4 regions of the Bacillus sp. JJ664 genome follow, and region 1 is predicted to be linked to each of the others. Evidence: riboswitches for the same ligand, from Rfam matches in the RefSeq annotation. Region 1 holds a riboswitch; each other region holds the start of a gene.
The links. Region 1 has a riboswitch for thiamine pyrophosphate ahead of thiD (bifunctional hydroxymethylpyrimidine kinase/phosphomethylpyrimidine kinase). Riboswitches for the same ligand answer to the same signal wherever they lie in the genome.
Positions count from the first base shown of each region.

Region 2: linked by a shared signal. The riboswitch ahead of V7056_RS08350 (ABC transporter substrate-binding protein) and the one ahead of thiD (bifunctional hydroxymethylpyrimidine kinase/phosphomethylpyrimidine kinase) in region 1 are both predicted to bind thiamine pyrophosphate.
Region 3: linked by a shared signal. The riboswitch ahead of thiC (phosphomethylpyrimidine synthase ThiC) and the one ahead of thiD (bifunctional hydroxymethylpyrimidine kinase/phosphomethylpyrimidine kinase) in region 1 are both predicted to bind thiamine pyrophosphate.
Region 4: linked by a shared signal. The riboswitch ahead of thiT (energy-coupled thiamine transporter ThiT) and the one ahead of thiD (bifunctional hydroxymethylpyrimidine kinase/phosphomethylpyrimidine kinase) in region 1 are both predicted to bind thiamine pyrophosphate.

Region 1 covers NZ_JBALMS010000001.1:21,716-29,441, reverse strand. Annotated here, with positions in the region: gene V7056_RS00170 (acetyl-CoA carboxylase biotin carboxylase subunit) at 1-594, opposite strand, end outside; gene V7056_RS00165 (acyl-CoA dehydrogenase family protein) at 606-1,751, opposite strand; gene thiE (thiamine phosphate synthase) at 2,151-2,786, opposite strand; gene thiM (hydroxyethylthiazole kinase) at 2,783-3,589, opposite strand; gene cytX (putative hydroxymethylpyrimidine transporter CytX) at 3,576-4,811, opposite strand; gene thiD (bifunctional hydroxymethylpyrimidine kinase/phosphomethylpyrimidine kinase) at 4,804-5,610, opposite strand; TPP riboswitch at 5,750-5,860, opposite strand; gene V7056_RS00140 (hypothetical protein) at 6,032-6,406, opposite strand; gene V7056_RS00135 (FTR1 family iron permease) at 6,396-7,726, opposite strand, start outside.
Region 2 covers NZ_JBALMS010000047.1:6,486-14,211, forward strand. Annotated here, with positions in the region: gene V7056_RS08320 (GerMN domain-containing protein) at 1-129, opposite strand, end outside; gene V7056_RS08325 (helix-turn-helix domain-containing protein) at 331-555, shown strand; gene V7056_RS08330 (TatD family hydrolase) at 1,089-1,856, opposite strand; gene V7056_RS08335 (ABC transporter ATP-binding protein) at 1,825-2,595, opposite strand; gene V7056_RS08340 (ABC transporter permease) at 2,598-3,359, opposite strand; gene V7056_RS08345 (thiamine-binding protein) at 3,359-3,649, opposite strand; gene V7056_RS08350 (ABC transporter substrate-binding protein) at 3,676-4,665, opposite strand; TPP riboswitch at 4,795-4,904, opposite strand; gene racE (glutamate racemase) at 5,123-5,914, shown strand; gene V7056_RS08360 (RrF2 family transcriptional regulator) at 5,946-6,386, opposite strand; gene hmpA (NO-inducible flavohemoprotein) at 6,559-7,726, shown strand, end outside.
Region 3 covers NZ_JBALMS010000070.1:24,326-32,051, reverse strand. Annotated here, with positions in the region: gene V7056_RS12705 (DUF8832 domain-containing protein) at 1-789, shown strand, start outside; gene V7056_RS12700 (ThiF family adenylyltransferase) at 834-1,847, opposite strand; gene V7056_RS12695 (thiazole synthase) at 1,844-2,611, opposite strand; gene thiS (sulfur carrier protein ThiS) at 2,614-2,817, opposite strand; gene thiO (glycine oxidase ThiO) at 2,841-3,932, opposite strand; gene V7056_RS12680 (thiamine phosphate synthase) at 3,929-4,531, opposite strand; TPP riboswitch at 4,650-4,759, opposite strand; TPP riboswitch at 5,016-5,131, shown strand; gene thiC (phosphomethylpyrimidine synthase ThiC) at 5,264-7,039, shown strand; gene V7056_RS12670 (small acid-soluble spore protein H) at 7,562-7,726, opposite strand, start outside.
Region 4 covers NZ_JBALMS010000008.1:14,601-22,326, forward strand. Annotated here, with positions in the region: gene V7056_RS01425 (ABC transporter permease) at 1-651, opposite strand, end outside; gene opp4B (oligopeptide ABC transporter permease) at 666-1,631, opposite strand; gene V7056_RS01435 (ABC transporter ATP-binding protein) at 1,647-2,573, opposite strand; gene V7056_RS01440 (ABC transporter ATP-binding protein) at 2,554-3,579, opposite strand; gene V7056_RS01445 (Dps family protein) at 4,477-4,926, opposite strand; gene V7056_RS01450 (hypothetical protein) at 5,127-5,285, opposite strand; gene thiT (energy-coupled thiamine transporter ThiT) at 5,623-6,198, opposite strand; TPP riboswitch at 6,355-6,459, opposite strand; gene V7056_RS01460 (low molecular weight protein-tyrosine-phosphatase) at 6,761-7,237, shown strand; gene V7056_RS01465 (hypothetical protein) at 7,251-7,726, shown strand, end outside.

The sequences.
Region 1 (7,726 bases):
AATAAACACATCATCATTTGCAAAGAATTGAAGCGCTCTTGTTTGAGTTGCAACGAACTCCTTTTCAAGCTGTTCTTGATTCTCAATTAATTTCATACCAATCCCGCCACCACCACTTGAGGCTTTTAACATGACTGGATAACCAATATCGAATGCAATTTCTTTTGCTTCTTCTACCGATTGAATTGGATGAGAGTTCCCTTTGATGACAGGGATATTTAATTGCTCCATCAACTGTCTAGCTCTAATTTTTTCACCCATCATTTCTAAATGTTCAGGTTTAGGGCCAACAAATAAAATTCCAGCTTCTGCACATTTTTTAGCAAAATCACTATTTTCTGATAAGAAACCGTAACCTGGATGAATTGCAGTTACGTTGTTTGCTTTAGCCAATTGAATAATATAATCGCCATTTAGATACGTATCTTTCGTATGATTTCCTTTAAGAGGGAAAGCCTCATCACTTAACTTAACATGCAAACTTTCCTTATCAGCCTCTGAATAGATAGCAACAGTTTGATAACGCAGTTTCTTACATGTTTGGATAATTCTGCATGCGATTTCTCCGCGGTTTGCAATCAGTATTTTGATCATATTCTCGCTCCTTATCGGCATCCTAATTGTCTTGCAATAACGATACGTTGAATTTCAGAAGTTCCTTCACCAATTTCAAGTAACTTAGCATCACGAACTAAACGCTCAATACCATATTCCTTCATGTATCCGTAACCGCCATGAATTTGTAATGACTCATTCGCAATTTTGGAAGCGATTTCAGAAGCATATAACTTAGCGAACGCCGCTTCTTTTGTAAAAGGTTTTCCATTATCTTTTAACCATGCAGCTTTGTGTACCATATTTCGAGCTAATTCTATTCCCATTGCCATATCTGCTAGCTTAAATTGGATTGCTTGGAAGCTAGAAAGAGGCTGGTTAAATTGTTTACGTTCTTTTGAGTAAGCTAATGCTTTATCAAAAGCCTTTTGTGCAATACCTACAGCAAGAGCTGCAATTGAAATTCTTCCACCATCTAATGTATATAAGAACTGGCCAAATCCTTTATCTGGATTGCCTAGAATATTTTCTTTTGGTACTCGTACTTCATTTAAAACGATTTGAGTCGTATTTGATGCTCGTACACCCATCTTGTCGTAAGGATCTGTAATTGTTAAACCTTCAGAATCCGTAGGGACAATAAATGCACAAATATTTTTCTTTCCTCTTTCATCTATTGAAGTATAAGCGGTAACAATAATTGTGTTTGAATACTGAGCATTTGTAATCCAGCATTTTTCTCCTGTAATAACATACTCATCGCCTTCTAAAACAGCTCTTGTTTGAGTTCCCCCAGCATCAGAACCTGCATTAGGTTCTGTTAAACCGAACGCTCCAAGTGTTTTCCCTTGTGCCATTGGAACTAAGAACTTTTGTTTTTGCTCTTCCGTACCAAAATAATAAATCGGAGAAGCGCCAAGTGAAATTGTGGCTGCAAAACTTAATCCAGTTCCACCACATGCACGTCCTATTTCTTCTACAGCTATTGCATAACTAATTGTATCGCTTCCGCTTCCACCGTATTCTTCAGGAAAAGGAATACCTAACAAACCTAATTCGCCCATTTTTTGGAATGTTTCAATTGGGAATCTACTATCGCGATCATTTTCCTCTGCAAAAGGCTCAATTTCCTTCTCTGCAAAGCTTCGTACCATTTCTTGAATCAATTGCTGTTCTTTAGATAATAAAAAATCCATGTGCTAGTCACTCTCCTTTTAATAGTAAGGTACGTTTTAAAAAACGTAAGAATGCCTCCAACTGTCGGTTTTCTCAGTGGAGTCAGTTTATATCTATATTAAAAAATAATATAGTCTTACAATTGATAATATTCGATATATTATATCAATTTCCTTTATACAAAATTCTTATAATTTCGACAAATTAAGACAAGAAATTAGTACAAGGTGTTAAAAATTGATATTTTACTTTCTATTAAACAAAAACACTAGCTAGTGTAGTGTTTACTTAATATATATATGAAGGTAGTAATAAAGACATTCCTTTTAATTTGTCCCTGTATAAACTTTGTTTGGAATACGATAAAAATTCTCCAATAAAAAAACTACCTTACCATAAAGATAAGATAGTTTTTACTTTTAATCATTCATTTTAGTAATGAAATTTTCTGCAGCTGCTTTAATATCTTCTTTCCCTAAAATGGCAGATACAATGGCAACACCGTCTATTTTCGTTTTCATCAAATCGGTTACATTGTCTTCATTAATTCCGCCAATCCCAACAATTGGAATCGAAATTGCTTCACGAATTACAATTAATTCTTCTAATGAAACAGGCTTTGCATCTAGTTTTGTATTTGTAGGATAAACAGACCCAATACCAACATAATCAGCACCTTGTTTTTGTGCAAGAAGCGCTTCTTCTAAAGTCGTTGCTGACACTCCGATGATCATTTCTTCTCCAACGATTTTCCTTGCTACCGCGAGTGGTAAATCCTCTTGACCAATATGTAGACCATCCGCTTCAATTGCAAGTGCAATATCTAATCGATCATTGATAATAAGTGGAACATTGTATCTTGAGGTTACTTCTTTTACCCTTAGAGCTAATTCATAAAAGTCTAAACTACTACAGTTTTTCTCTCTTAGCTGAACAATCGTCGTGCCACCTTTAATTGCAGCTTCAACTGACTGGATTAAATCCCTTTCCCCTAATACAGCACGATCTGTCACTAGGTAGAGCTTATAATCAACTTTATTTCTCAATACACTCATTCAACTTTACCTCCACTTAGCAATGTTTCTGCTGACATTTTAGAGATTTCATCAAATAAATTTACTTTAAATGTTCCAATTCCTTGGTCCTTTGTTAAACGTTTCTTTGCCAACTCACCACTTAACCCCATGATCGTAATGCCGGCAATTGCAGCAAGGAAATAATCTTTTGTTACACCAGCGAATGTTCCAATTAGAGATGTACTCATGCAGCCTGTTCCTGTTACATCCGCAAGCATTTTATCACCATTTGAGATTGTACAAACATTATCTATAGATGCAACAATGTCAACAGCACCAGTAATCGCTACTACTGATCCTAATTTCACCGCTAAAGCTTTTGCAATTTCAATACCATTTTCTTCAGTCGCAATTGAATCAACACCTTTAATCTGCACGTTTAATCCTGCAATCATTTTTATTTCAGACATATTGCCACGTATGACCGAGAAACGAACTTCTTTTAATAAAATTGCCGTTGTCTCTGTTCGAAGTGTAGTTGCACCTACACCAACTGGATCCAAAATAACTGGGACTCCTAGTTGGTTTGCCTTTTTTCCTGCTGTGATCATTGATTGAATTGTTCTTTCGTTCAACGTACCAATATTGATGACAAGCGCTGATGCAAAGGATAACATTTCTTCTATTTCTGCTAAATCATCTGCCATGACGGGTGAACCACCAATCGCAAGAACCATATTTGCACAATCATTAACCGTTACATAGTTTGTAATATGATGTACTAATGGTTTTTTATCCTTTACATCTCCAATTAACTGACTGATTTCTTTAAGAACTGACATCTTTATTTCCCCCTACTTGCTGATTAGCAAATTTATTTATGACAAATTGAACGACAATATAAATCACACCAATGACAACCATACTTGGAACAGTTGCTCCTAGAAAACTATCAAATTGTACAAACTGTCGATAGATACATATCCCAATTACCCATATAAGCATTGCAACCCAGTCTACCTTTAAGGTTTTTCTAATTTTCGTACGCTTTAAAATAAAATAGTCCGTTAACAAAATTGCATACAAAGGTGCAAAGAATGAGCCAATTAAATATAAAAACCCTTCATACTTTTCAATCGGAAATACAATTGCCAATATTGTTCCTATGATCGTCAGTACAATTGCGACATGCTTACCATTTAATTTAGGAAATACAGTTGTTAATGAAATGCCACCTGAATATGCATCCATAAAAGTGGTCGTAACGGTTGCTAACACAACGGTTCCAACTGCAAATAATCCAAGATTTGCACTCATTAGGACTGCCACTGGATCAAATTCATTAAATGCTAAAGCAGCTCCGAGTCCGATTGCATACATCCATGAACTACCAACCATATAACCAACAAAACTTCCAATTGCACCTTCACGAGTTGACTTAGCAAAGCGAGTATAGTCACTTATTAACGGCAGCCATGATAATGGCATGATAACGGATAATTCAACTGCGGCACCAAATGACATTTCAGAAGTGCCTGGTTCAAAAAGGAATTCACTATGCTTAAAAATGACAAAGCACAATACAACCGTTAGTAAAAATAATAGTGTTACTGCTACACTATTTAACTTCTTCCAAGCATTTTGACCAAAATATAACCATGTACAAATTAACAGTCCAACAACAAGACACCATACCCAAGGCTGGTTAAAATGAAAGTCAGATGTAGTTACTACATTAATTGACCTGGCTCCTGTCACAATCATAATTGCTGTCCAGCCTAGTAGCTGTAATACATTTAATATAGAAAATAAATAACTACCATAAGGTCCAAATGATATTTTAGTAGACTCCATTGCTGTTAAACGCTCTCTTGAACCGATGACGCCACCTAATACAAGAAGTAGCGTACCAAGTAAATGACCGAATAAAATAGCAGTCAATCCTTTTGTAAAACCTAAAGGTGCAATGAGTGCACCTGTCATAATTTCAGCGATTGAAACTGCAGCACCAAACCAAAGTGTTGCGAAGTTCCATCTTGTTAACTTCCCAGTTAGTTTAGACATGCTGTATACCCGCCTTTTGATACATCGAATAAAAATGATGTACTGGACCTACACCTTTTCCGATAGAGAATGAATGTTGAATAGCTAGTGTTATGTATTCTTTTGCTCTGCTAATTGCTTCATTTAATTGACATTCATTTGCCAAATTAGAAGCTATACTTGATGATAAAGTACAACCAGTTCCATGCGTATTAATGGTAGCTATTCTAGTACCCTTATAATAAGTAAATTCGTACCCGTCATAGCTAACATCTGTTGCATCGTCTTCTAAGTGACCACCTTTTACAAGAACAGCTTTTGCACCTAATGAGTGAATTAAAATAGCAGCCTTTTCCATCTCTTTAATCGTTGAAATGTTTCTACCTGTTATAACCTCTGCCTCTGGAAGATTAGGCGTAATGACAGTTGCTAATGGAATCAGTTCTTGAATTAAAGCTTCTTTCGCATCTGGACTTAATAAATCATAACCACTTTTAGAAACCATAACTGGATCAACAACAATGTGCTTTGGCTTATACTGTCTTAGTTTTTCAGCGATGACTTTAATCGTATCAATTTGTGATACCATCCCAATCTTTACTGCATCAACTTCAATATCAGTAAAAATTGCGTCTAGCTGACTTGCTATCATTTCTGGTGTAATGTCTTGAACAGCAAATACACCTTGTGTATTTTGAGCTGTCACTGAGGTAATCACACTCATACCAAACACACCATGAGCTGAAAATGTTTTTAAATCCGCTTGAATTCCAGCCCCACCACTTGAGTCGGACCCCGCAATTGTCAGTACTTTTTTCAATTTCTTTCCTCCTATTTAATGAATAGACTTTTTTTGATCTAACAGATAGAAGTTGTGGATTGATTTAAAAACAAAAAAGCACAAATCCCCATAGGGACTTGTGCTCGAACAAATCAATGTTATAAATACATATAAATATGCATTTACTCGCTCACTTTCCTACGCTGGCATTATCCAGATCAGGTTAAAGGGTCAAAGACAATCGTGTCTTAATCTCAGCCGACCATTTACGGCACCCCTAGTACTATTCAAAATATCATATTGTATTTCTATTTCATATTAATTAATACTATTACTAAATTCAAGTAGTTAGACTTATTCATTACATTCTATTGAAAAAACTTTTGTAAGGATCGCTACAAGCTTACAACTCATTGAGTAGACTATAGATAAATAGTCTACAATATGTAATGTTTAAGTTTTATTTTAAGTCCTTAACTTCATTAAGAACATCGTTTAAATCATCTGCAGCTTGGTTAAGAGTATCTGCGTCAAGTGGAGAAACTTTTACACCAGCTTCAATAATGTGTAGAGGCGTTTCAACCTTTTCATAAAGATCTGCATCTTTATCTTTTACTGAGTCTTCAAATTTCTCCCAAGACTCTTCAAGTGCCTCTCCGCTTTCTTTTGCTTTTGTTTCATCGTTATCAGCAACTTGCGATTTTAAATCTGTAAGTGTTTGAATCATATCATCTGATCCACTTTTAATTGTTTTGTCTTCTTTTGTGCCACATGCAGATAAAGTTAATGATAGTGCTAGAGCCATTGATAAAACTACTTTTTTGTTAGATAACATGTTTAATATCCCCCGATTTTTGTTTTTTTTCATTTTTTTTATTAGATAATCTATTAAAAATTGCTGCGATACATGCAATCAGCAATAGTATGATTTGTGGGATGAAACTCTCCCAAGTAGAATAAATTGCAAAGAAATCCACTGTTGGTATTGGTGCCTGCGTCGCTGGTAATAGTCCAGATAATTGTAATCCGTGAATGCCCATACCTGTAAACTTGAAACATAAGTAGAACATAAGAATGCTAGATATAAGGAAAAATGGTCTCATAGGAACTTTTAAACCAACTTTTAAAATTAAGTAACTTAGAATCGCTAAAATGAGAACCCCTAATAAAATGCCAATTAATAAACTTGTTAATTTTATAGATGAAGCCATACCGATAAAGAACAAGACTGTTTCAGTTCCTTCACGAAATACTGCTAAAAATGAAAGGATTGAAAGTGATAATAAACTGCCCGTGTTTAAAGCTTTCGTACTTTTGGTTTGAATATAAGATTGCCATTGTTTTAAATTTGATTTACTGTGGAGCCAATAACTCATATAAAGCAACATGACTGCAGCAAATACCCCGGTCCATCCTGCAATTAAGAAATTGTTACTCCCAAAAGCACCTGCTGAAAATAATAGGTTCACGACCACGCCTAATATAATACTGACACCTAATCCAGCACCGACTCCAAACCAGATCCACTTACTTTTATTCTCATGACCAGACTTTCTGATAAATCCTAATAAAGCTACTACAACCAGTAAGGCCTCTAATCCTTCTCTTAATAAAATTGTGATTGCATCTAACATTGTATAACTAGTTTTAGCTGCTAATGGTGAAAGATAATCTCTCATATCTTTTATCGTTTTCGTTGCTGCTTTAATGTCTGGCGTTTTAGCAGACAGCATCGCGTAAGAAGTAACCATATCTCTTTCTGCATCTGTATAAACTTTTTGGGATTGTGTTAATACTACCCCTTCAATACTAATCCAAGATTTTCTAAATTGATCAATTTCTGATTTTGCTCCAGATACATCATTTTCTTTTAAGCTTGATAATGCATTGTTCAATATTTGTATTAAATCTTCAACACTACCTGTATTCTTTGTATCAATTTTGGATTCAGCAAACTGATGTGTAATGAACTTTTCATTTACTGCTTCCAATTCTTTTAAAGAATTGACAAGTGTATCTTGATTAATTGTCTTTTGGGCTAATGAGAATTGAACCATTCCCATCGCTTCCTCAATTTTGCCATATGCTTCAATTGACTTATTTTTAATCCCATCTTCTTTGGCTAACCATTCATCATTGAATTTTTTATAGTCCT
Region 2 (7,726 bases), on a different contig from region 1:
TCTATATGTAACCGTTTTAGGTGGATCGATTTCATTAGAAGATTTAACCGGAATTAAACCACAACCAGATAATGTAGCAAGTCCACAAAGTGTTGCTGTTGTTACCAATAATCTTTTTTTCATTGCCATACTCCCCCCACGCTTTTTTACTATTTATACGAGCATGTACAATTTTTAGAACAAGCTATAGCCAAAAAAAATAAATATTTTAATCTTGCTTTTAAATTTACTGGAAATATTCACCTTAAATACGAATCTGTCATATGATAAAAAGACTAAATGAATACCCATCCGAAGTACAGCTCGGTCAAGCAAGGAGGGTTAGCACAGTTGAAGGATAGAGAATATCAAACAAAGCACACACTCACTAAGCGTGAAAAAGAAGTATTTGAACTTCTTGTTCAAGATAAAACTACAAGAGAAATTGCTGAAGAACTGTTTATAAGTGAAAAAACTGTGAGAAATCATATTTCAAATGCAATGCAGAAGCTTGGGGTTAAGGGGCGATCACAAGCAGTTATCGAGCTACTACGCATGGGCGAGCTTGAACTATAGCATTCTTGTAGATTTACAAATCTACTCATCAACCTAGTGCCGGCTATCTTTTTGATATGCCGGTTTTGGTTTTTTATATTGAGCTAGCAAAATTGGGCTTCATTTATTAAAAAAACGAACAAATTTAAATATTGGCCAATGCGCACAATCCATTATCTTTACTATTAAACAATTAAATTAGTTATTTGCGGACCAACATTTTATTTATCATGTATATAATAGTAACCTCATCATTTTTTCAGATGGGGTTTCTTTTATGGTTTGAAAATTATTTATTAAAAAATTTAGAGGAAGAATATCTAATTTTTTTGTCGATTATGTATTGGCACTATATAAAACACTTCACTTTCCGGCAAGATTCATTGACATTTTCTAATTAAATATCCTTATATGATAGATACTGATATTTCGCTGCTCTTGCATATAAATCTACGGTTTTACTCTATTAAAATATTTTCATATAAGTAACAAGACCTATTCTCAATAAACAAAAAAAGCAATTACTACGAGACTAGTAATTGCTTCATAAATCCTTAAAGACCATAAAATTCTTTTGTGTTTTCGTATAGACATTTATAAACTTCTTCTAATTCCAACTCTTTTATCTCCGCAATTTTGCGTACTGATTCATGAATAAATATTGGATGAGTATAATCTCCTTCAAAACGACCTTCAAACGGCCATGGACCATCTGTTTCAACCATCATTAGGTTAATGGGATAGAGTTTAACCAATTCCTGTATCTCATCTTCATATAACACATCAGGCGTAATGGATATATAATAACCATTTTCTATCATTCGCTTAATGGTATGTTTGTTTCCTTTAAACCAATGAAAATGTGCTTTTTTGATTTTATATTTTTCTAGTAGACAGCAAACGATATCGGCATCTTCATAAACCGCATGTAATACGATCGGTTTGTTTAACTCATATGCAAGTTTAATAAACTTTTCAAGTAACTCTATATATGGTTTATAATCAAGCATTTGTTCCTGATTTCGATAATACGGTAAGCCTACTTCACCTATTGCTATCATTTTATCGCTATGTTCACGTATCCATTTTAACAAAGCTTGAGTTTCATCTTCTGAGGGAATCTCTTGTTCAGGGTGATATCCAAATGCCGAGTAGACTTGTCTTGATTGTAAATGAAAATCGAGATTTTTCTTACATGAAGCTAAATTCATGGAAACTGAAATAAGCGCTTCTACTTCATGTTCTTTTAAACTATTCAGTATCTCATCTCTTTGTTTCGTTTCATATGAGTCAAGATGAATATGAGCATCTATCACTTTCATCTGGTTTCCCCTTTTCCAGTGCAGAGTATATTTTACGTTTCCACGCGGTAAATTCATCAGTCAATAGTAATTCTTTTTGACGAGGTCTTGGAAATGGTACGATCATTTCTTCTTTAATCTTTGCAGGTTTATCTGAGAAAATATAAATCCGATCAGACATTAACAAAGCTTCATCAATATTATGTGTAACTAGCAAAATTGACCGTCTTTGTTCTTCCCAGATTGAAAGAAGCCATTGCTGCATATCAAGTCTTGTAAATTCATCTAATGCCGAAAATGGTTCATCCATACACATGAATGATTGCGGAGCAAGTAATGATCTAAGAAAAGACACTCGTTGTTTCATGCCACCTGATAATTCATGCGGATAAGCATTTTTGTAGTCAGCAAGTCCAGTTCGTTTCAACCAATCTCGCGCTAATGCTTCATCAGGTTTACCTTTCAGTTCACTTGATAATAAAATATTTTTTAAGACATTACGCCATGGTAGAAGTGAATGTTCTTGCGGCATAAAACTGATATGACCTAATTCTCCATTTATGACTGATTGATTTAATATGATTTGTCCCGAATCAGGATTGATCAATCCACCAATTAAATTGAATAAAGTACTTTTCCCACTTCCTGATGGACCTAAAATTGAGACAAATTCACCTTCATTTACTTGCATCGAAATACCTGCTAAAACTTGTTGATTTTTTCCAAATGATTTTTTTAGATTTCTTATTTCTAACGTCATTTTTATTTTACTCCCTTAGACTTCCATTTCACCGTCATTTTTTCTAGCAATACAATCACGCCGAAAAAGAACATACTTAAAAACATAATGATAAAAATCGAGACAAATACTCGATCTGTACGAAATGAAGAAGAAGCAAGTGTCATAAATACTCCAATACCTGTTTTTGCACCAAGCCACTCAGAAATCACAGCACCCATCACACTATATGTCGCGGATATTTTTAATCCCGAAAAAATAGACGGTAGTGAGTATGGACATTCTATTTTCCAAAACAATTGTGATTTTGTTGCCCCTGCCATTTTCATATAATTAATCAATTCGGTAGGTGTTTGCCTAAATCCATCGAGAGCAGAAACAGTAACTGGAAAGAAACAAACTAGTGAAATAATCATTAGCTTTGGTAGGATTCCAAATCCAAACCATATTATTAAGAGTGGTGCTAAAACAATAATTGGTACGTTCTGTGACAAAATCAATAATGGATAAAATGCTTCTTTAAATCCTGGAATTAAATGTAGTACGATTGCAATCATAAGTCCTAAAAAAGTACCTACCAAAAAACCTGAGATCGTTAATTGTACGGTAGAAAGTACATGTGGAACTAACGAATCATAAGATTGGATTCCTTCTTTTAGTATTGCGATTGGCCCTGGTAAGAGCCAATCTTCTATTTTGAAAAATTTTATACTTAGCTGCCAAATAACTAAAAAAAGGAGGATGACAAGAATTGGTTGCCATCCTTTTATTTTTTTGCGGTTCATTAACGGTACTTCTCCGTTAAATCATCCATTGCAATCCCTTGTGGCTGATATAGAATTTTCATTTGAGTAATGACATTATGACAGCCAATTTCAATCATTTTTTCATTCATTTTTTGGACAATATTTAATAATTGATTTAAATCGCCTTCCATTGTTGTTTCTAATGGTTGAACTTGGTATTTTACACCAGACTCATCGATTACTTTTATCGCTGCATCAACCGCTGGAATAACTTCCTCAATTTTGTTTGTTTTAGGAATAATTTGTACACTCATTAAAGTATTAGACATTTAAAACTCTCCTCTGTCAAAAAATATTATTCTGGTAAAAATTCATTCGTAAAAGCTTTTTCCGGTTCAAATTTACCTTCTAACAATTTATTTTCAGTTAACCACTCTGCATAGTTTTTCCAAATTGTTAACTTCTGTTCACCCCAACGACTTGCATCGTCTTGATATTTACTTGAAAGCCACTCCTGACTTTTTTGAACTAGATCTTTATCTAAATCTGGATTATCTTTTAACAGAATATCAGCTGCTTCCTTTGGATGATCGATTGAATAAGTATATCCTTTAGACGCCGCCTTCATAAATGCTTTGACTGTTTCTGGTTGATTCTTAATCATTTTTTCATTCGTTGCTAATACTGGTGTATAATAATCTAACTTATCACTGTAATCAGTTAAATAAACCATATTCAACTTCTCACCACGAAGCTCAGCTTCTATGCCTGTCCATCCTTGATAAATCCAAGCAAAATCAATATCTCGCTTTACTGCCGTGAAGAAATCTGCTTCGCCCATATTAACGATATTTAATTTATTAACATCTGCATTTTCTTTTTTCATCAATGAATCTAAAATAGCTTTTTCTACTGGTGAACCCCATCCACCGTAAGTTTTACCAACAAAATCTTTAGGTGATTTAATATTTTTACTAACTGGTGAAGCAAAACCAGAAGTATTATGTTGAATAACAGCTGCAATCGACACGATTGGTACATTTTGTACTCTTGCTTGTGTAATTGACTCTTGGTAAGAAACGCCAAAATCAGCTTTACCAGAAGCAATCAATTGATCTGCTCCTGTTTGCCCCGGGCTAATAATCTCTACATCCAAACCTTGCTCTTTAAAATATCCATTTTCTTTTGCTACAAATAAACCTGTATGATTTGTATTTGGCGTCCAGTCTAATACTACCGTCACCTTTTGTAGTTCTTTTTTGTTCTTCGGTGTAGACGAATTTTGCTCACTACATCCTGCTAATGTTAAGCAAAGTGCAAAAAAACAAATCAGTAATCTTTTCATTCTATAACTCTCCTTTTTGTTTTGTTTATATAAATGAAATGTGTTAGCACCATAGTCAGGCACTAGAACTAGACAAAAAGAAAACGCCCGAATTAATATCCGGACGTGAATGCACTGTAAAAAACTATATCAAAAAGAGATACTGTTCCCTACGCTGGCATCACCCAGATCAGGTTCTAAGAGTCAGTATCTAAAGGATACAATCTCAGCCAGCAACACTGGCCCCTCCACATTTTTCTCGCATATAAACTTTTCATGATAAATATAACAGATTAATCCCTTAAATACGACTTATTTTCATCATAAATTTAATATTTTAATAATCTGTATATATAGAAAACTTCAATTCTTAAAAAGATTGATTAGAAATTGAATCATGAACTCTATGAATATAATAAAATCAATCAGGTTTGAAAATTTTGAAAGCCTATAGATAAAACGAAAGCGAGTGGACTAGATGAATAAGCCAATTGGTGTGATTGACTCAGGCGTTGGAGGGTTAACTGTAGCAAAACAAATAATCAGACAGCTACCAAACGAAGAAATTTATTATGTAGGTGACACAAATAGATGCCCATATGGCTCACGTTCATATGATGAAATTAGACAATATACTTGGGAAATGACAAACTTTCTCCTAAGCAAACATATAAAAATGTTAATCATTGCATGTAATACTGCAACTTCAATCGTTTTACAGGAAATGCGCGAACAATTAACGATCCCTGTAATTGGAGTCGTACACCCGGGAGCAAGAGCGGCAATAAAGCTCACGAAAAATAACCGCACCGGAGTGATTGGTACAAATGCTACTATTCATAGCCATGCATACAAACACGCACTAAAGAGAATTAATCGTTCAGTCGAAATAATAGAATTAGCCTGTCCTGAATTTGCTGGAATAGTTGAAAGTGGCAAATTTATTCAACCAGACATTATTGAACATATTCATGAGACTTTGACACCATTAAAAGAATCTAGAATTGACACGTTAATATTAGGTTGTACTCACTATCCTCTATTAAGTTCCATTATCCAGGAAGTAATTGGATCTCAGATTAAGTTAATCAGTTCAGGTGACGAAACAGCTTTGGAGGTTAGTGCAATACTCGACCAACAAAATTTATTATCAACCAAGAAGTCTGTGTCTCACTCCTTTTTTACCACCGGTAATCCTGTGACTTTTCACAAATTAGCTTCTTCAATATTCCAAGAACCATTGGAACATATAAAACAAATTAAACTATAAAACACTCAAGCAATTTTTTGCTCGAGTGTTTTTATTTTTTATTTAAGGAAAAATATTCTTTTAACATAAAATTGTTTTGTACAATATCTTCTAATGTATATTCGTCTAAAACCTGTAAAAACTGATCTAACGCTTTGTTAAATATATGCTTTAAAGAACAAACTGGAGTGATCACACAGTTATTGTTATGTTCGAAACACTCAACAATATGAAAGTCCTCTTCAGTTTTTCGAATTAATTCACCTATATTTATATCCGATGGTAGTTTTGCAAGTCGGATTCCACCATTCCGCCCTCGAATTGTTTCAATATAACCCATCTTCCCTAAGTTATAGGTTATTTTCATTAAATGATTTTTTGAAATATCATACGCCTCGGCAATATCCTTTATATTAACCAGTTTTTCATTTGGTTCAGTGGACAAGAATATTAAAACCCGAAGTGAGTAATCCGAATAATTGGTTAACCGCATAAATTCCCCTCACTCATTTATTTTGATTAATCATAGCATAATTGTGAACATTTTTTAAACTTTTATAAATTGAGGCTAAAAAGATGTATTTTACATATTGCTTTAACAAGAAGATGGGTCTACTATAAAGATGTATTATAAATACTACTTTAAAGAAAAGAAGGGGTATAACATGCTTTCTCAAAAATCTATTGACATCATTAAATCAACAATCCCAGTACTAGAAGTGAAAGGGATTGAAATTACATCAGTTTTTTATAAAAACTTGTTTACAAATCATCCTGAATTATTGAATATATTCAATCATACAAATCAACAACAAGGTAGACAACAAACAGCGCTTGCTAACACAGTACTAGCAGCCGCTAAAAATATTGATAAGCTTGAAACAATTCTTCCTGTCGTAAAACAAATTGCCCAAAAACATCGCAGTTTGTTAGTGAAACCTGAGCACTACCCTATCGTGGGTGAACACTTATTAGGTGCGATTAAAGAAGTATTAGGTGATGCTGCTACTGATGAAATTATTAATGCTTGGGCTGAAAGCTATGGAATTATTGCACAAGTATTTATTGATATTGAAAAAGAAATGTATAATGACTCTGCTTCACAACAAGGTGGATGGAGTGACTTTAAAGAATTCAAGGTCGTTGATAAAGTTAAAGAAAGCGATGTCATTACATCTTTCTACTTACTCCCTAAAGATCATTCTGTTTTACCAATATTTTTACCAGGTCAATATATTACTGTGAGAGCAAAAGTGGCTGGTCAAGAATATTTATTAAACAGACAATATAGTTTGTCTGATGTACCTGGCAAAGAGTACTATCGAATTTCCGTAAAAAGAGAAGCTGAAGTGCAACAACCTGAAGGAGTGTTTTCAAACTATCTTCACAACTCTATTAATATCGGCGATTCATTAGAATTAACAGCACCAGCTGGAGATTTCACTTTAAACACGGATCTTGAATCACCTGTTGTGTTCATTAGTGGAGGGGTTGGTATTACACCTTTAATGAGTATGGCAAAACAGATTGCAAATACTCAGCCAAATCGTAAAGTAGAAATGGTTTGTGCATCAAGAAACGCTAAGCTTCAACCATTCGAAAATGAATTAATCTCACTATCAGAACAAATAAATGACTATTCTTTATCATTTATTTATGAGAATCCATCTGAAGAAGATTTGAAAAAGCCGTACTTTAAAAAGCAAGGCTATATTGATGCTGCATGGTTAACATCAAATATACAAGCTGTAGATGCACATTATTATGTATGTGGCCCAGTACCATTTTTAAAAGCAGTTGTATCAAACTTAAAACAATTAAATGTTCCAGAAA
Region 3 (7,726 bases), on a different contig from region 1:
CTTAGCTCAATCACATTGATCGGTTTAAGTGGATGCGGAACCAATGAAGATCACACGGAATCGAATCATCATGGAATGAATCATGAAAAGAAAGAAAAAGAAAAGCAAACTAAAGTAAGTTTTACATTCGATCAAAATCCAAAAAGTGGAGAGAATTCGGAACTAGCTATTACCGTTAAAGATTCAGAAGGTAAGATAATCAAGGATTTTGAAGTTGAACATGAAAAGTTAATGCATTTAATCGTAGTAAGTAATGATTTATCTTATTTTGACCATATCCACCCAGAGTATAAAGGAGATGGTTTATTTACCATTACACCAAGCTTTCCATCAGGTGGAACATATAAATTATTTGCAGATTTTGTGCCAAAAGACTCTGCTAAAACAGTAAAAACGAAAACGATTCAAGTTTTAGGTAGTGAACGAAGTCCAATGGTTCTAAAGGAAGACCAGCACCAAACAAAAGTAGTTGATGGCAAAGAAATCTCTTTTAAAACAGATGAGTTAACGCCAAATAAAGATATCACTTTATCCTTTACTATAAAGGATGAAAAATCCAAAAAACCAATTAGTAATTTACAACCATACTTAGGTGCAATTGGACATGTAGTCGCAATTAGTGAAGATACAAAAAACTACCTACATGTTCATCCAATGAATGAAGATTCTACAGGACCAGAAGCAAAATTTATGACAAATTTTCCAAAAAGCGGTTTGTATAAAATATGGGGACAATTTCAACATAATGGACAAAAATTCACAGTTGACTTTACTGTGAAAGTAAAATAATTGTTAGAAGAAGCTATCATATTAGCTTCTTCTTTTTATGATGCCTATTGAAAGCTTACTAATTTCTTATAAATAGACTTTGCCTGTGAAGGTTGATTTGTCCCATGAACAATTGCTCTGCCATCTTTAAATAATACAATTCTATAATCTTCTAACGAACAAGAAAGTAAGTAAGGATTCACTATTAAGTCATTCACATCATTCATTATTTTCTTCGATAATTCCTCAAGAGAAAGTGAAAGGGAGGACATATTTCTTAATTGAATTGCATCCCTTCCACATAATATATCTGTTTTCATTTCTGGGTCACTTTGTAAGTACGGAAAAATAGGCTGATCACCGCACGTAGGGCAATTTTTATGTTTTAACTTTTCAATGTTAATGTCAGCTTTTTCATTTTTCCAAACATCATAAGATTGTAATAGTGGTATTACTTCTGTACCAGTAATGAGCTTTAAAGCTGATGTAACTTGAAAAGCAGTAATAATTTGAACGATGGGGCTAATGACACCAACCGTATCACATGTATCATGTAAAATGGGTATATGTTCTAATAAACAACTTAAACATGGTGTTTTTCCAGGAATAATTGGAAAGGTAATACCATAGCTTGCCACACATGCACCAAAAATAAATGGAACACCGAACTTTACCGCTGCATCGTTTACAATCATTCTTGTTTCAAAATTATCAGTTGCATCAATTAAAATAGTTTGCTTTTTAACATACTCCTCAATATTTTTAGCATTGATGTCTGTTATAAAACTATTAATATTTATGCTACTATTTAATTCTAATAATCTATTTTTTGCTGCAATTGCTTTTGGTAACTTTTTTTTAGCATCTTCTTCTGAATATAGCTGTTGTCTTTGCAAATTACTCCATTCAACATAATCACGATCGACTATCGTCAGTTCACCAATGCCTGCACGCACTAGCATTTCTGCTATTGATGAGCCGAGTGCTCCTGCTCCAATGACTAGTACACTTGCATGTTGTAATTTCTCTTGTCCGTCTTTACCTAAAAATAATTGCTGTTTTATATATCGGTCAATCAAGAACTCACCAACCCTGTAATCGGACTACTGGCCACCCCGTAATTTTTTTCACGTATTCTTCCGGCTTCGAAGCCAAGCTTACCTGCTTCAATAGCCATTTTCATTGCAATAGCCATCTTTACTGGATCAGCAGCATCAGAAACAGCAGTATTTAGTAACACGCCATCTGCACCTAATTCCATAGCATATGCTGCATCTTTAGGTGAACCAATTCCAGCATCAATAATAACAGGAACGGAGGATTGTTCGATGATAAACTGTAAATTTAAAGGATTCAAAATACCTTTCCCAGACCCTATTGGGGATGCACCGGGCATGATTGCATGGACTCCTAGTTCTTCAAGCCTTCTTGCTAAAACGACATCATCAGATGTATAAGGTAATACAGTAAATCCTTCTGAAAGTAATATTTCAGATGCTTTTAACGTTTCAATTGGATCTGGTAATAGCGACTTGTCGCAACCAATTATTTCAACCTTTATCATGTCACATAGTCCTGAAGCTTTTGCAAGTTTAGCTATTCTAACTGCTTCTTCTGCTGTCTTAGCCCCAGCGGTATTTGGAAGTAGCTTATATTTCGTTAAATCTAATTGTTCAAGCAAGTTTGGTTGGGATTCCTTAAATATATTCATTCGCCTAACAGCAAATGTTAATACTTCCGTTTCGGATACCTCAACAGCCTTTTTTTGAATATCAAAAGAAGGGTATTTGCCTGTGCCTAGAAACAATCTTGAATGAAATGTATGTTTTCCAATTGTTAACATCATTAACCTCCACCTACAAAATGTATTATTTCTACCATATCTCCATTTGAAAGAACTGTAGTACCGTACAGTTCTCGATACAATATTTCTTTATTTACTTCTACTACAACGATTCGATTTTCTAATTGATAAGAATGAAGTAAATCTTTTACTGTGGAAATATTTTCAGCAAGCTGAATAGTATTGCCGTTCAATTGGATGTTCAAACGTCATACACCTCTCTTTAAAATTATCGATTCACTTTAAACGCTTCTACCCACTCAGGTTTGATCTTTCGTTTCAGAATAAAATCTCGAATCATTTTGCCCGTTTCAGGAGCTAGAAGAATGCCATTTCTAAAGTGTCCAGTTGCAAAAAATATATTGTCATCATCAGGGTGTTTTCCGATAAATGGTTTTTGGTCAAAGGTTTGTGGTCTTAAACCTCCCCAACATGATTCAATGGTCATTTTGGTTATCTCAGGTAGCATCTTTTTGGCAGTTTCAATTAATGATTCAATGCCTAGTAGGGTTGGTTTTTCATCCCATTCGTTTTGAATCATCGTTGCACCAATAACAAGTTTTCCATTGTTTCTAGGAACAATGTAGTTATGATCGTGGAAAATTGTATGCTCCAGCGTCATATGTTCACTTGTAACAGAAAGACATTCTCCCTTAACTGGGGTAAGACGATTATGTAGTCCGAGCTGCTTAAAAAAAGAAGTGCTCCAAACCCCATTTGCAATGACGATATTTTCAGCTGTAAATTGTCCATTTGTAGAATGAATCATAAATGTATTTTCATTTTTTTTAATGTCTAAAACACTAGTATTCTCGTGTATTGTAGCTCCGAGCACTTGTGCACTTTTGGAAAAAGCAGTACAGACAGAAGTAGGAAGCACGCTTACATCATCCTCTATATATGCTGCGCCAATTATATTTGTTGTTATATTAGGTATTTTTCTTTGAACCTCAGTTGGTTTATACCATTTGACTGTTGGTTGAGTCAGAAGGGAAGCTAATTGCATTTTTTCATCGTCATTAAAAGCTAGTTTAAAAATCCCACCTGTTTTCAGCTCAATGTCGATACGACTAAGTCTTTTAAGCTCCTCTTTCAGTTCAAAATATGCTAGTTGACTGCTTCTTGCAAAAGGTAAAAAAATCTTTGAATCATTGCACTCAGAATGAGCTCCGAGCATGCCTGCTGCAGCGCTAGTTGATTTCGAACCAACCTTTTGTCTTTCGAGTACGGCAACGTTTAGTTTTTCTTTTGCCAAGTAATAAGCGATAGAGCATCCAATGATTCCACCACCAATTACGATTACATCAAAATGTTGTTTCATAGAATACTAGTGCACCTCTCCATATATTTTAGAGCAGCATCACGCGGGTTTTCAGAAGAAAAAATACCGGACATGACTGCAATTCCATCAACCTGACACTCTTTTAATATAGGAAGATGATCAGGAGCTATTCCGCCAATTACGTAAACTGGAATTGTAAGAACTTTTTTTATCTCATTTAACTGATCAATTCCATTTGGACGTAAACCTTTTTTGCAATTTGTCTCAAAGCAATGTCCATAAATGACATAATTGGCCAGATCCTTTTCAGAGGAAATAGCCTCTGCTACTGAATGGACTGAGCGACCGACGTTCATTGTTGGATATTGTTCTTTCACTAACTTGACCGGATGGCCGTGAGTTGGCAAATGAATGTTTTTTAGATTGGTAAGCAACGCGACATCTAATCTGTCATTCATGACAATCTTGTTCATAGGAACTTCGTTATCTATTAAAAGGTTTAATAGCGTAAATAGCGCCGAGCTGCTTTTAGATTTTTCTCGTATATGAACAAAATCAACAACATCATGTATTTGATAAATCTTTGAAGCAAGATCATGAACAGAATACATATTATTCGTCACTGCGATTAATTTCAAATTTGTTCCTCCTTTTTGAGAAATAGGCTGTATGTATTGTAAATTTCCTTTTAAAACAAGAAAAACCACCTTCCTAAAACTGGAAAGTGGTTTGTAAGATACACAAATAAACGCATAAAAAGACATTGCGCCACTTTCCTACGCAGGTACGAACCTGTTCAGGTTATGAGGGTTTAAAAGTAATTACTTTATTCTCAGCCCTTATCAAGGGATCCCCTAGTGATGAATACACTATGAAAATTAAATTTAGCATAGCATAAAAATAAAATAATTCAAGATTAAAAAAATGATAGTTTGTAAATAGTATTTCAAAAGTTAGCAAAATAGACACTTAAAGATCTAATTAAAAATAATTTTTCAATGCAAAAATAGTTAATATTTTCAGGCATGAATATGAATTTTCATCCAACCTTGTAAAATTTTAGGGAAATAAAATGATTTACAAAATTGAATCATAGGTTTATATTAAGTCTGTACAAAAGAATAGTTTGACTAGGGGTGTCCAATAAGTTGGGCTGAGAGAGAAACGCGCTTTAAGTTTCTTAACCCTCAGGACCTGATCTGGTTCATACCAGCGTGGGGAAGTTTGCGTTTATTACAGTGGTGATAATTTGTCATTATTGTATTCAAACTAACCGTTAGCCGGGTCTTATATTTTTAAGATACGGCTTTTTTTCATGCTTATCATGGATTGGATTTTGTTCTTTTTAACCACATTAAAAAGGGGAAATCATAATGAACAATTCTGTAAATGAAATGAATTTTTCAATCATGTCTAGTTTTTCGGGAAGTAAAAAAGTCTATATAGAAGGATCAAGAGCGGACTTGTTAGTTCCAATGCGTGAAATTAAGTTAAGTCCAACAACAGGTTCATTTGGGGAAGAGGAAAATGATCCTGTACGAGTTTATGATACAAGCGGTCCTTATACCGATGAAAGCGAAACAGTTGATATTCGAAAAGGACTTAAGTCTATAAGAGGAAAATGGATTACCGAGCGAGCAGATGTAATCGAGTATGAAGGCCGTGAAGTAAAACCTGAAGATAACGGCTTTAAAAGTGAGGTTGTACAGAAAAATATAGAGGTTTTCCAAGCACTAGATAGAAAACCATTACGAGCAAAAGATGGTGCAAATATTACGCAGTTGCATTATGCAAGACAAGGATTGATCACGCCAGAAATGGAATTTATAGCAATAAGGGAGCATGTTTCTCCTGAATATGTCAGGTCTGAAGTAGCGAGAGGAAGAGCAGTTATTCCTTCAAATATAAATCATCCAGAGAGCGAGCCAATGATAATCGGTCGTAATTTTCATGTGAAAATCAATGCCAATATTGGTAACTCAGCCGTCACCTCATCTATTGAAGAAGAGGTTGAAAAAATGACTTGGGCAACACGCTGGGGAGCAGACACAATGATGGATCTGTCTACCGGAAAAAATATTCACACGACTCGCGAGTGGATTATTAGAAATTCACCAGTACCAGTTGGAACAGTACCTATTTATCAAGCATTAGAAAAGGTGAATGGAATAGCTGAAGACTTATCATGGGAAGTATTTAGAGATACATTAATCGAACAAGCGGAGCAAGGTGTCGACTATTTTACAATTCATGCTGGTGTACTTTTACGCTATATACCATTAACAGCTAAACGCGTAACAGGTATCGTTTCAAGAGGTGGGTCAATTATGGCGCAGTGGTGTCTTGCACATCATAAAGAAAATTTCTTATATACACATTTTGAAGAAATCTGTGAAATTATGAAACGCTATGATGTTACATTCTCACTTGGAGACGGATTAAGACCTGGTTCCATTGCTGATGCAAACGATGAAGCTCAGTTTGCTGAATTGGAAACACTTGGAGAACTGACGAAAATAGCTTGGAAGCATGATGTCCAAGTAATGATTGAAGGACCAGGTCATGTACCAATGCATTTAATTAAAGAAAATATGGATAAACAATTAGAAATTTGTAATGAAGCTCCTTTTTACACACTTGGACCACTTACGACGGATATCGCACCGGGCTATGATCATATTACTTCTGCAATTGGTGCTGCGATGATTGGTTGGTTTGGTACAGCAATGCTTTGCTATGTAACACCAAAGGAACATCTTGGATTGCCGAATAAAGAAGACGTTAGAGTAGGTGTTATTACATACAAAATTGCAGCACATGCTGCTGATCTTGCAAAAGGTCATCCGGGAGCACAAAAACGAGATGATGCGCTTTCTAAAGCAAGATTTGAATTTAGATGGAGAGATCAATTTAACCTATCACTAGACCCAGAAAGAGCGATGGAATATCATGATGAAACATTACCCGCTGAGGGTGCAAAAACAGCTCATTTCTGTTCGATGTGTGGACCAAAATTTTGTAGTATGAGAATCTCTCAAGATATTAGGGATTTAGTGAATGAAAAAGATTTTGAGTTAGTTATCGATGAGGGTCTCAAAGAAAAGGCTGATGAATTTAGAAAAAATGGTGGGGAAATATACCAATGAGTGAATGGGGGAGCCTAGAATGAACCGGGTGATCCAAATAGCTAAGCAACTAAAAGAGCTAGAGTCAGAAGTGAGTCAACTGAGAAAAGAGTTAATGAATATCCAAAAAAATTGTAAACATGAATTTCAAAAAAGCGATAATATAAATGTATGTACAAAGTGTCATTACATAGAGAGTCTATATTGGTAATATAAAAAAATAAACCTCCAATTTGGGAGGTTTATTTTTTATTAGGCTATTTTCTATAAGATTGTTGCTTATTGGGTTTGTAACTTTAAAACCAGAAATTGATTACAATGGAAGGTGCGAGATTCCTGTGGGAGTAGGGGGAAGGCTGAGACCCCACAGGCCAAGCAAGGTAGGCATGCTAAAACCACGACGTCCTGTCGTAACGCATGCATGATCCACATCCTGTGGACCCAGGAGGCTCAGCTTACGCCCCACTGAAAGGGAGAATCCTGGAGTTGTCATCAACTAACGCATTCTAAAATAGCAACGAAGTATACGAAAGCAGCCTTTTATTAATGCTCTAATAAGCTGTTTAACGATACTTCTTCTTCGTTTTGTGGTTGCCCAAGCGGATAAATTCTGGCAGTTTCTGCCTGATCATCTACGTGTTGAATATAAATTGGTACTCCATTATATGTGACATTAGCCATGACTGCAGATGATGCGATTTCTTGTGC
Region 4 (7,726 bases), on a different contig from region 1:
AATAAGTGAGCTTACATTTGGTAATAAATGAGTTAATATGATTTTCCAGTTAGGTGTTCCAAGAGCCTTCGCTGCTGCAATATAATCCAATTCACTTTCAGACAATACTTTAGAGCGAATTAGCCTTGCTTTACCTGTCCATAAGAAAATACTCATAATCAACACAAAATTAGGAATCGTAAATTTTGGTACGACAGTTACAAATACTATGATTAACATTAATGTTGGCAGAGATAGAATAAAGTCGATGATCCGCATGACAATACCATCTACCAAACCACCAAAGTAGCCAGCAATTAATCCTAATGATAAGCCTAGAATATTCGTAATGATTGTGATAAATAAACCGATTGTAAAAGAGTTTTTCGTTCCAATAATTAATTGTCCAAATACATCACGTCCACCATAATCAGTACCAAGCCAATGTAGTGAAGAAGGGGGCTGATAGATTGATAGGAAGTCTACCTTCGTAATCTGGTCTTGATCTAAAATAAGCGATGCACCATAAACAGTAATTAGGATTAGACTCAAAATAATCAGTGAAGCTAATGCCATTCGGTCACGTTTGAACTCTGACCAAATTACACTAAAGCCAGAGGGACTTTTTGATTTTTCTATTAGTTGTTTTTGATTTTCAAGTTTCAATTCCATTATTTTCACCTACCTTAATCGATCCGAATACGAGGATCAACTATGCTTAATATGATGTCAGAAATCAATGTTCCAAATAATGTTGCTAAGCTTGTCATAAGTACAAGTGCATTTACAACTGTAAAATCGCGAAGCATCACGGATTTAATGAAGAGCTGTCCAATTCCTGGGTAACCAAAAATTGATTCTAAGAAGATAGACCCAGCTATTAAACCAGTAATCTCGTAACCTAAAAAAGCAGCAATTGGTAAAAATGAATTTCGTAGAATATGTCTTGAATAAATTTTAGATTCAGGAACACCTTTTGACTTAGCTGTTCTAACAAAGTCTTTGACCTTTGTATCTATAATTTCACTACGCAAATACTGTGAAATACCAACAGTAGAGATTAGGGCACCGGCCATTGAAGGCAGGACAAGATGTTGAAGTTTACTCATATAATAAGCAAACGTTCCATTATCAATTTGCGGATCAACACTACCGCCAGTAGGGAATAGATCTAAGTAAAAACCAAAGATAAATAATACGATAAGTCCAAAGATAAATAATGGTGTTGCAAAACCAATATAGTTATACCCGGTGACGAGTTTGTCAGCCCAAGTATCATTCCAACGACCACTTATTATGCCGAGTGGAATCGCTAAAATATATGTAAGGATAAATACACATAGTGCAAGTAATACAGTGTTTCCAATTCGTTCTCCGATAACATCTGTTACAGCTAGTTTATGTGTGTAAGAGATGCCAAAATCACCTTTTACTACATTTTTTATCCAATTAACATATTGAACTTGTACGGGATCATCTAATCCCATCTGCTTTCGAATTTCAGCGATACGTTCTGGAGATGCTTTTGGATCCAATTGTTTACCAGTAAGAGCATCACCTGGCATCGCTTTAGCGAGCGCAAAAATTAATATACTCAAAATAATCATTTGAGGAATCATAATGAGCACTCTGCGAAGTAAAAATTTCCACATATAGCTTTCTCCTTTCTATGGAAGTGCTACTCGATGAGTATCAGATATTTGTTTTAAATCGTAAGGACGACCATTTGCATCAAAGTAAGAAGAAGAGTTCTTTTCATATTCATTTCGTACTTCCTGTCTAGCATTAATTTTTTCAGCTCGTACTTCCGGGCGAATATCAGGAATAGCTGCAATTAGACGTCTTGTATAAATATGTTGTGGGTTAGATAAAATATCTTCTGTCGTTCCTTCTTCAACAAGTCTTCCACGATACATAACACCAATTCGATCACATAAATGACGAATAACGCCAAGGTCATGACCAATAAATAAGTAAGTTAATTTGAATTCCTCTTGTAGGTCCTGTAAAAAGTTTAGTACTTGTGCTTGTACAGATACATCAAGGGCTGAAACTGGCTCATCAGCAACAATCAACTTTGGTTGTAAAGTTAAAGCTCTAGCTATACCAATTCGTTGACGTTGTCCACCGGAAAACTCATGTGGATATTTGAAAAGCGCTTCTGGTGGTAATCCAACCTTTTGTAAATAGTAAAGTACTTTTTCTCGCTCTTCATCCGGAGATAGTTTTTCAAAGTTTCTTAATGGCTCAGCAACTAAATCTATGATTCTTTTCTTAGGATTTAATGAAGAGTACGGATCCTGGAAAATCATTTGAATTTCTTTTCGAAATGCTCTCATTTGCTTCTTACTTAAAGAAATTAGATCATTTTCCTCAAATTCGATACTTCCACCAGTTGCTTTTGTTAACTGTAAAATGGCCTTACCAGCAGTTGATTTACCACTACCAGATTCACCGATTAAACCATATGTTTCACCTTCTCGTAATTCAAATGAAATTCCATCAACAGCTCGAACATAATCAACGACTGTTCTGAAAACTCCACCACGTATTGGAAAATGTACTTTTAAGTCTTCAACCTTTAATAGAGACATTTACAATCGGTGCTCCTTTCTCATTCTTGAAATGAAAATGCTTATAACAAGAACAACGGACATAATGGTTTGGTGTTACTTCATGTAAACCTGGCTGCTCTTCGTGAGCATAAGATTGAATCCACGGAATGCGGTGACTAAATCGGCAGCCCGTTCTTGGTAATTTATCTAAAGGTGGGACAGTACCCTCGATAATATGAAGTCTTTGATTTTTTGAATGAGTAGTAGGTATAGAGTTTAATAGAGAACGAGTATATGGGTGTAAAGGTTGATTGAAAATTTCTTCAACTGTCCCCGTTTCAATAATCTGACCCGCATACATTACGGCTACTCGATCAGCGACCTCAGCAACAACACTTAAATCATGTGTGATCAGGATAATACCAAGTTTTGTTTCTTTTTGAATTTCTTTCAGCAAATCCAATATTTGTGCTTGAATCGTTACATCCAGCGCAGTCGTAGGCTCGTCCGCGATAATAAACGATGGATTGCAGGCAATCGCAATAGAAATCATAACCCTCTGCCTCATACCACCAGAGAGTTCGTGTGGATATTGCTTATATGTAATTGAAGGCTTTGGAATTCCAACTTGAGTAAGTAATTGTAAAGCACGTTCTTTTTTTTGTGAGGATGATAAGCTTGTATGGTAATCTAAATTTTCTTCAATTTGTTTACCGACTGTCATTAATGGATTAAGTGCAGTAAGAGGTTCTTGGAAAATCATTCCGATTTCTCTACCTCGAATTTTATTCATATTACTATCAGATAATGATAATAAGTTTCTTCCCTTGTAATTGATGGAACCTTCCATCTTTGTACGTTTATTTTGATGAAGGCCTAAAATAGAAAGAGCTAAAGCACTTTTACCGCAGCCAGATTCACCAACAATTGCTAAAATTTCATTTTCGTGAACAGTTAACGAAACATCATCTACAGCTGGGTAATACTGATTACTTATACGAAATGATGTTGTTAAATGCTCAATTTCCAAAAGAGGTTTTGACATTATTAGTCTCCTTTCGCGTAATTGTAAGGAAATTGTTAGTTTATTTAGAATTTTCATAAGTATAATATATATTATGCAAATGTTTCAATATTAAAACAATTGACACAACTTATAGGTATTTAGACTTAGTTTTATTATTTTCTGTATTTCGACTTTGGTATAAAATGGGTCGGAAAGATGAGGGTAACAATTAAAATCATTGAAAATATGCGATACATACTGGAAAAAGAGGAAGTAATGGAGCTTCAATTAATTAGAAAATATTTGTTGCAATTAGAAATAAAGTGATAAAGAGGTGATAGAGAATTAAGAAGAATCGTGTCGATTAATGATGTAATTTTGTAGAAAATATAATAGGATATATGGGTTAGATAGGTTGAAATCCCTAGTTACTTTAGCCTAGTTTTTGTAGGTAATTGGGACTAAACTGAGTTGAACTGCTCATGGAACTCATGGATTAGAACAATATGCTTTACATTCTATTAATAAATCGTAACAAATGGCGTTTTTGTTTTTTGGGGTTCGAGTATATGACTTCAGAAATTTACAACGGAAGGTGCGAGACTCCTGAGGGAGATGTGGGAAGGCTAAAGTCCCCGGAGGGCAAGTAAGGTAGGTATGCTAAAACCACGACGTCCTGTCGTAACGCATATATGATCCACATCATGTGGACCCGAAGCTCAAGCTCATACCCCACGGAAAGGGAGCATCCTGGAGTTGTAATCAACTAACGCATTCATAAACAGTGGATATGAAAGAGGTTAGATAATTAAAACAAATGTTTGTTTTAACGAAAAGAAGCATCTTTTTTACATACAAAAACAATTAATAATAGAAAAAACAGTGTAAACAACAAAGAATGATGAATCATTCAATGCAGTTATACACTGTTTTTTATTAACCTAAAAATGCTTTTAACATCCAAATATGTTTTGAAAGTTGTTCGCGAATTGCTAATAACATATCATTTGTGACAGAATCGTTTTCAAATTCTGTGATTTCCATGCCATCCTTTAAATCTTCTATTAAGTATTGGTAGTCATGAATTAGGTCTTGAACCATACCTTCTGCCTTTACTAATTTGTTGGCTTCGTTAATCCCAGAAGTATCTAGATACTCTCTCATAGTAGCAAGTGGTTTTCCACCAATTGTTAATACACGCTCTGCTAGCTCATCAATATGTATACTAGCTTCGTTGTAAAGTTCCTCGAATTTAGCATGTAAGGTAAAGAAGTCTCCTCCTTTAACATACCAGTGATAGTTATGTAATTTTACATATAACACATTCCAGTCAGCTAATTGTTTGTTTAATACATCTACAGTCGTTTTTGTGATGGACGTATCCATTTAAATTTCCTCCTCTAATAATTCAAGAGTTCATGGTGTCTACGATAATCATGTACAACCATCATATATGATATTGAGTAGAAATAGTCATGGTAATATTTGATAACTAAGTGAACAATTAGTAAAATTAACGATTTATAGAAAATAATGCCCCCCAAAAAAATAAAACCATCCATTATATGAATGATTTTACAATTTTTTCAATTAGAATGATCCCCTTTTTCAACATCGGGAGGTTTTGCATCAATAATATGCTCATCGTCCACTTGTAATGAATTTTTTAATAGCATGAAAAATGCTCCAATACCACCTAAAAGTATAATCGTAAAAATGAAGAAAATGAGGATGTCATAAATCAAAACATAAACCTCCTTTGATATTTTTTACTGTATTTATTTATATGAGTGAGGATTGGAGCAAATAACTATAATTCACAAAGTGTTCAATAATTTTATGAATATTTTCCTCAGACTACTAATAAACGCTCGCTTTCTTCTTTGCTCCGTCTGCATGCGGTGATCATTACCGCAAAAAGGTAATTCTGCTCCTCATCCGGCTTTGCGCCTCGAAAAGCAAGTGTTTTCAGTCAATCTGAATCTCTTTGTCAACAAACTTTATATCGCTTTGAAAACAGCTCAGGATAGAAAAAACCCTACTCAAGAAAGAGTAGGGTAATGAGAATATGAATGATGAATATTAAGCAGCTTGATTCTTTTTAACGTTAGCAAGAACTGGAGCTGTTGAAAGTAAAAATACTAAAATGATTGCACAAATGATAAACGATGGAACCATATACCAAGCATTATAAACTAAAGAATATAATGACACTGGTGTTCCTTTTGGAGCATATGAACCAAAAAACACGATTCCTGAAATATAATGACAGATAAAACGGACTAGTGAACCAATAAAAGTACCTACTATTATAAAGGTAGTCGCAGCTGCTTTATTGCCACTTGTTAAATTAGTTTTAACTTGTTTATAAACAATGCCAGCTAAACCTAGCCCTGTGAAAGCGATAATGTAGTCTAATAATATTTGGATTGGATGAACAAAATAAAAGTTGGTTACTAATTGTAGTGCAGCAAGTAATAAGCCAGTTATTAAACCTTGTTTGATTCCCCAACGAAATGCGATTAAAAAAACAGGAAGCATTGATAATGACACAGATCCACCTTGTGGAGCTTTAAATAATGGAAGTAAATCAAAAACCATTGCTAAGGCGGCACACATAGCAATTTCAACCATCATTTGTATTTTTGAATTTCTCATAAAAGATTCCCCCTTATCTCTCTTTGACAACACTCATTGTAAATGAAGCACTTTGGAATAGAGTTTGGATAACTCTTTCAATAGAAGTGTAAATTAGGGAGAGGAATGGTAAAAATAAAAAAAGTAACACTGGTAGCATGATGATCCCAGGGTTACTTTTTCATCGTGCCACATCCCTACGTTAGTATTAACTAACAGGTTCGAAGGGTAAGAATAGTTATACTATTCACTCTCAGCCTCATGGCTCCCCTTGTGGTTCATCGTACATTTAGTTGTCATTACTAAATATAGTCAATATGTTTTAAAAATACAATCATTTTATACGATTAAAATTAAAAAATTTAATCATAAAAAGATAGTAAACCCTATTGAAATGGTTAAATCGATAATCTATATGTGTTCTTACTTGAAAATGTTCATTATGAGTATAATCTTGTTGATTTTAAGTTAAATTATTCACTTTAGCTTTCCTTTTCTTTTTAAATTAGAAAGTGTAGAATGGAATCGAAACTAACAGCTAAATTTTGGCAAAAAGTGTAAAAAATTTGAAGGAGACATCGAAATGATTCATGTATTATTTGTCTGTTTAGGTAACATTTGTCGCTCGCCAATGGCAGAGGCTGTTTTTCGTCAGATAGTGACAGAAAAAGGGTTAGAAAAACAATTTGTGATTGATTCTGCAGGCACTGGAGATTGGCATATTGGTCACTCACCACACAAGGGAACAAAGGAATTACTAGGTCAAAAAGGCATAAATTGCGAAGGTATGAAAGCTCGAAAAGTGACAGATAATGACTTTAAATATTTTAGTTATATTGTTGCTATGGATGCACAGAATAAAGAGGATTTAATGAATTTAGCAAGAAATAATTCTATAGGAGAAATATCACTCCTTTCAGATTACGTACCAACGTCATTATGGAAGGAAGTACCTGATCCGTATTATACGGGAAATTTTGATGAAGTATATAACATCGTTGAGGAAGGCTGCTCACATTTACTTCAACACATTTTAAAGCAACACCAACTAACTGTTTAGAGGAGGATGTAGAATGTCAAAACGTAACAAAGCTTTACGCAATATTCTTGTCGGAGTCGCAATTGGTGCAGGAGTTACTTTACTGAACAAAGAAAATCGTGAAAAAATTTCACGAAAAGGTAAAAGTGTAACAAAGAAGTTAAATCAAATTAAAGAAGATCCAGAATTAGTAAAAGGAGCGGTGCGCTCTCAACTGAAGGTTGTTCAGAATTCTGTTGAAAAATTAGAAGATAACGTTCAACTTGTAAAAGATAAGTGGATTGAAATTAAAGATTCTACGATCAACAAGTTTGAAACGGTTAAAGGAGCTTCTAAAGTTGTATCTGGGGATGCTGCTGAGGAAGTTGAAGAGAAAGTAGAAAACGCTATTAAAGCAGTGAATGAGCCTGTAGAAAAAAAGGTAGATCCATTTGAAGATAAAGTAGAAGATCAAGTAGAAGCGCAATTAGCTGCAACTCTTGAAGGTGTTGAAGACATTAATGAAGAGAA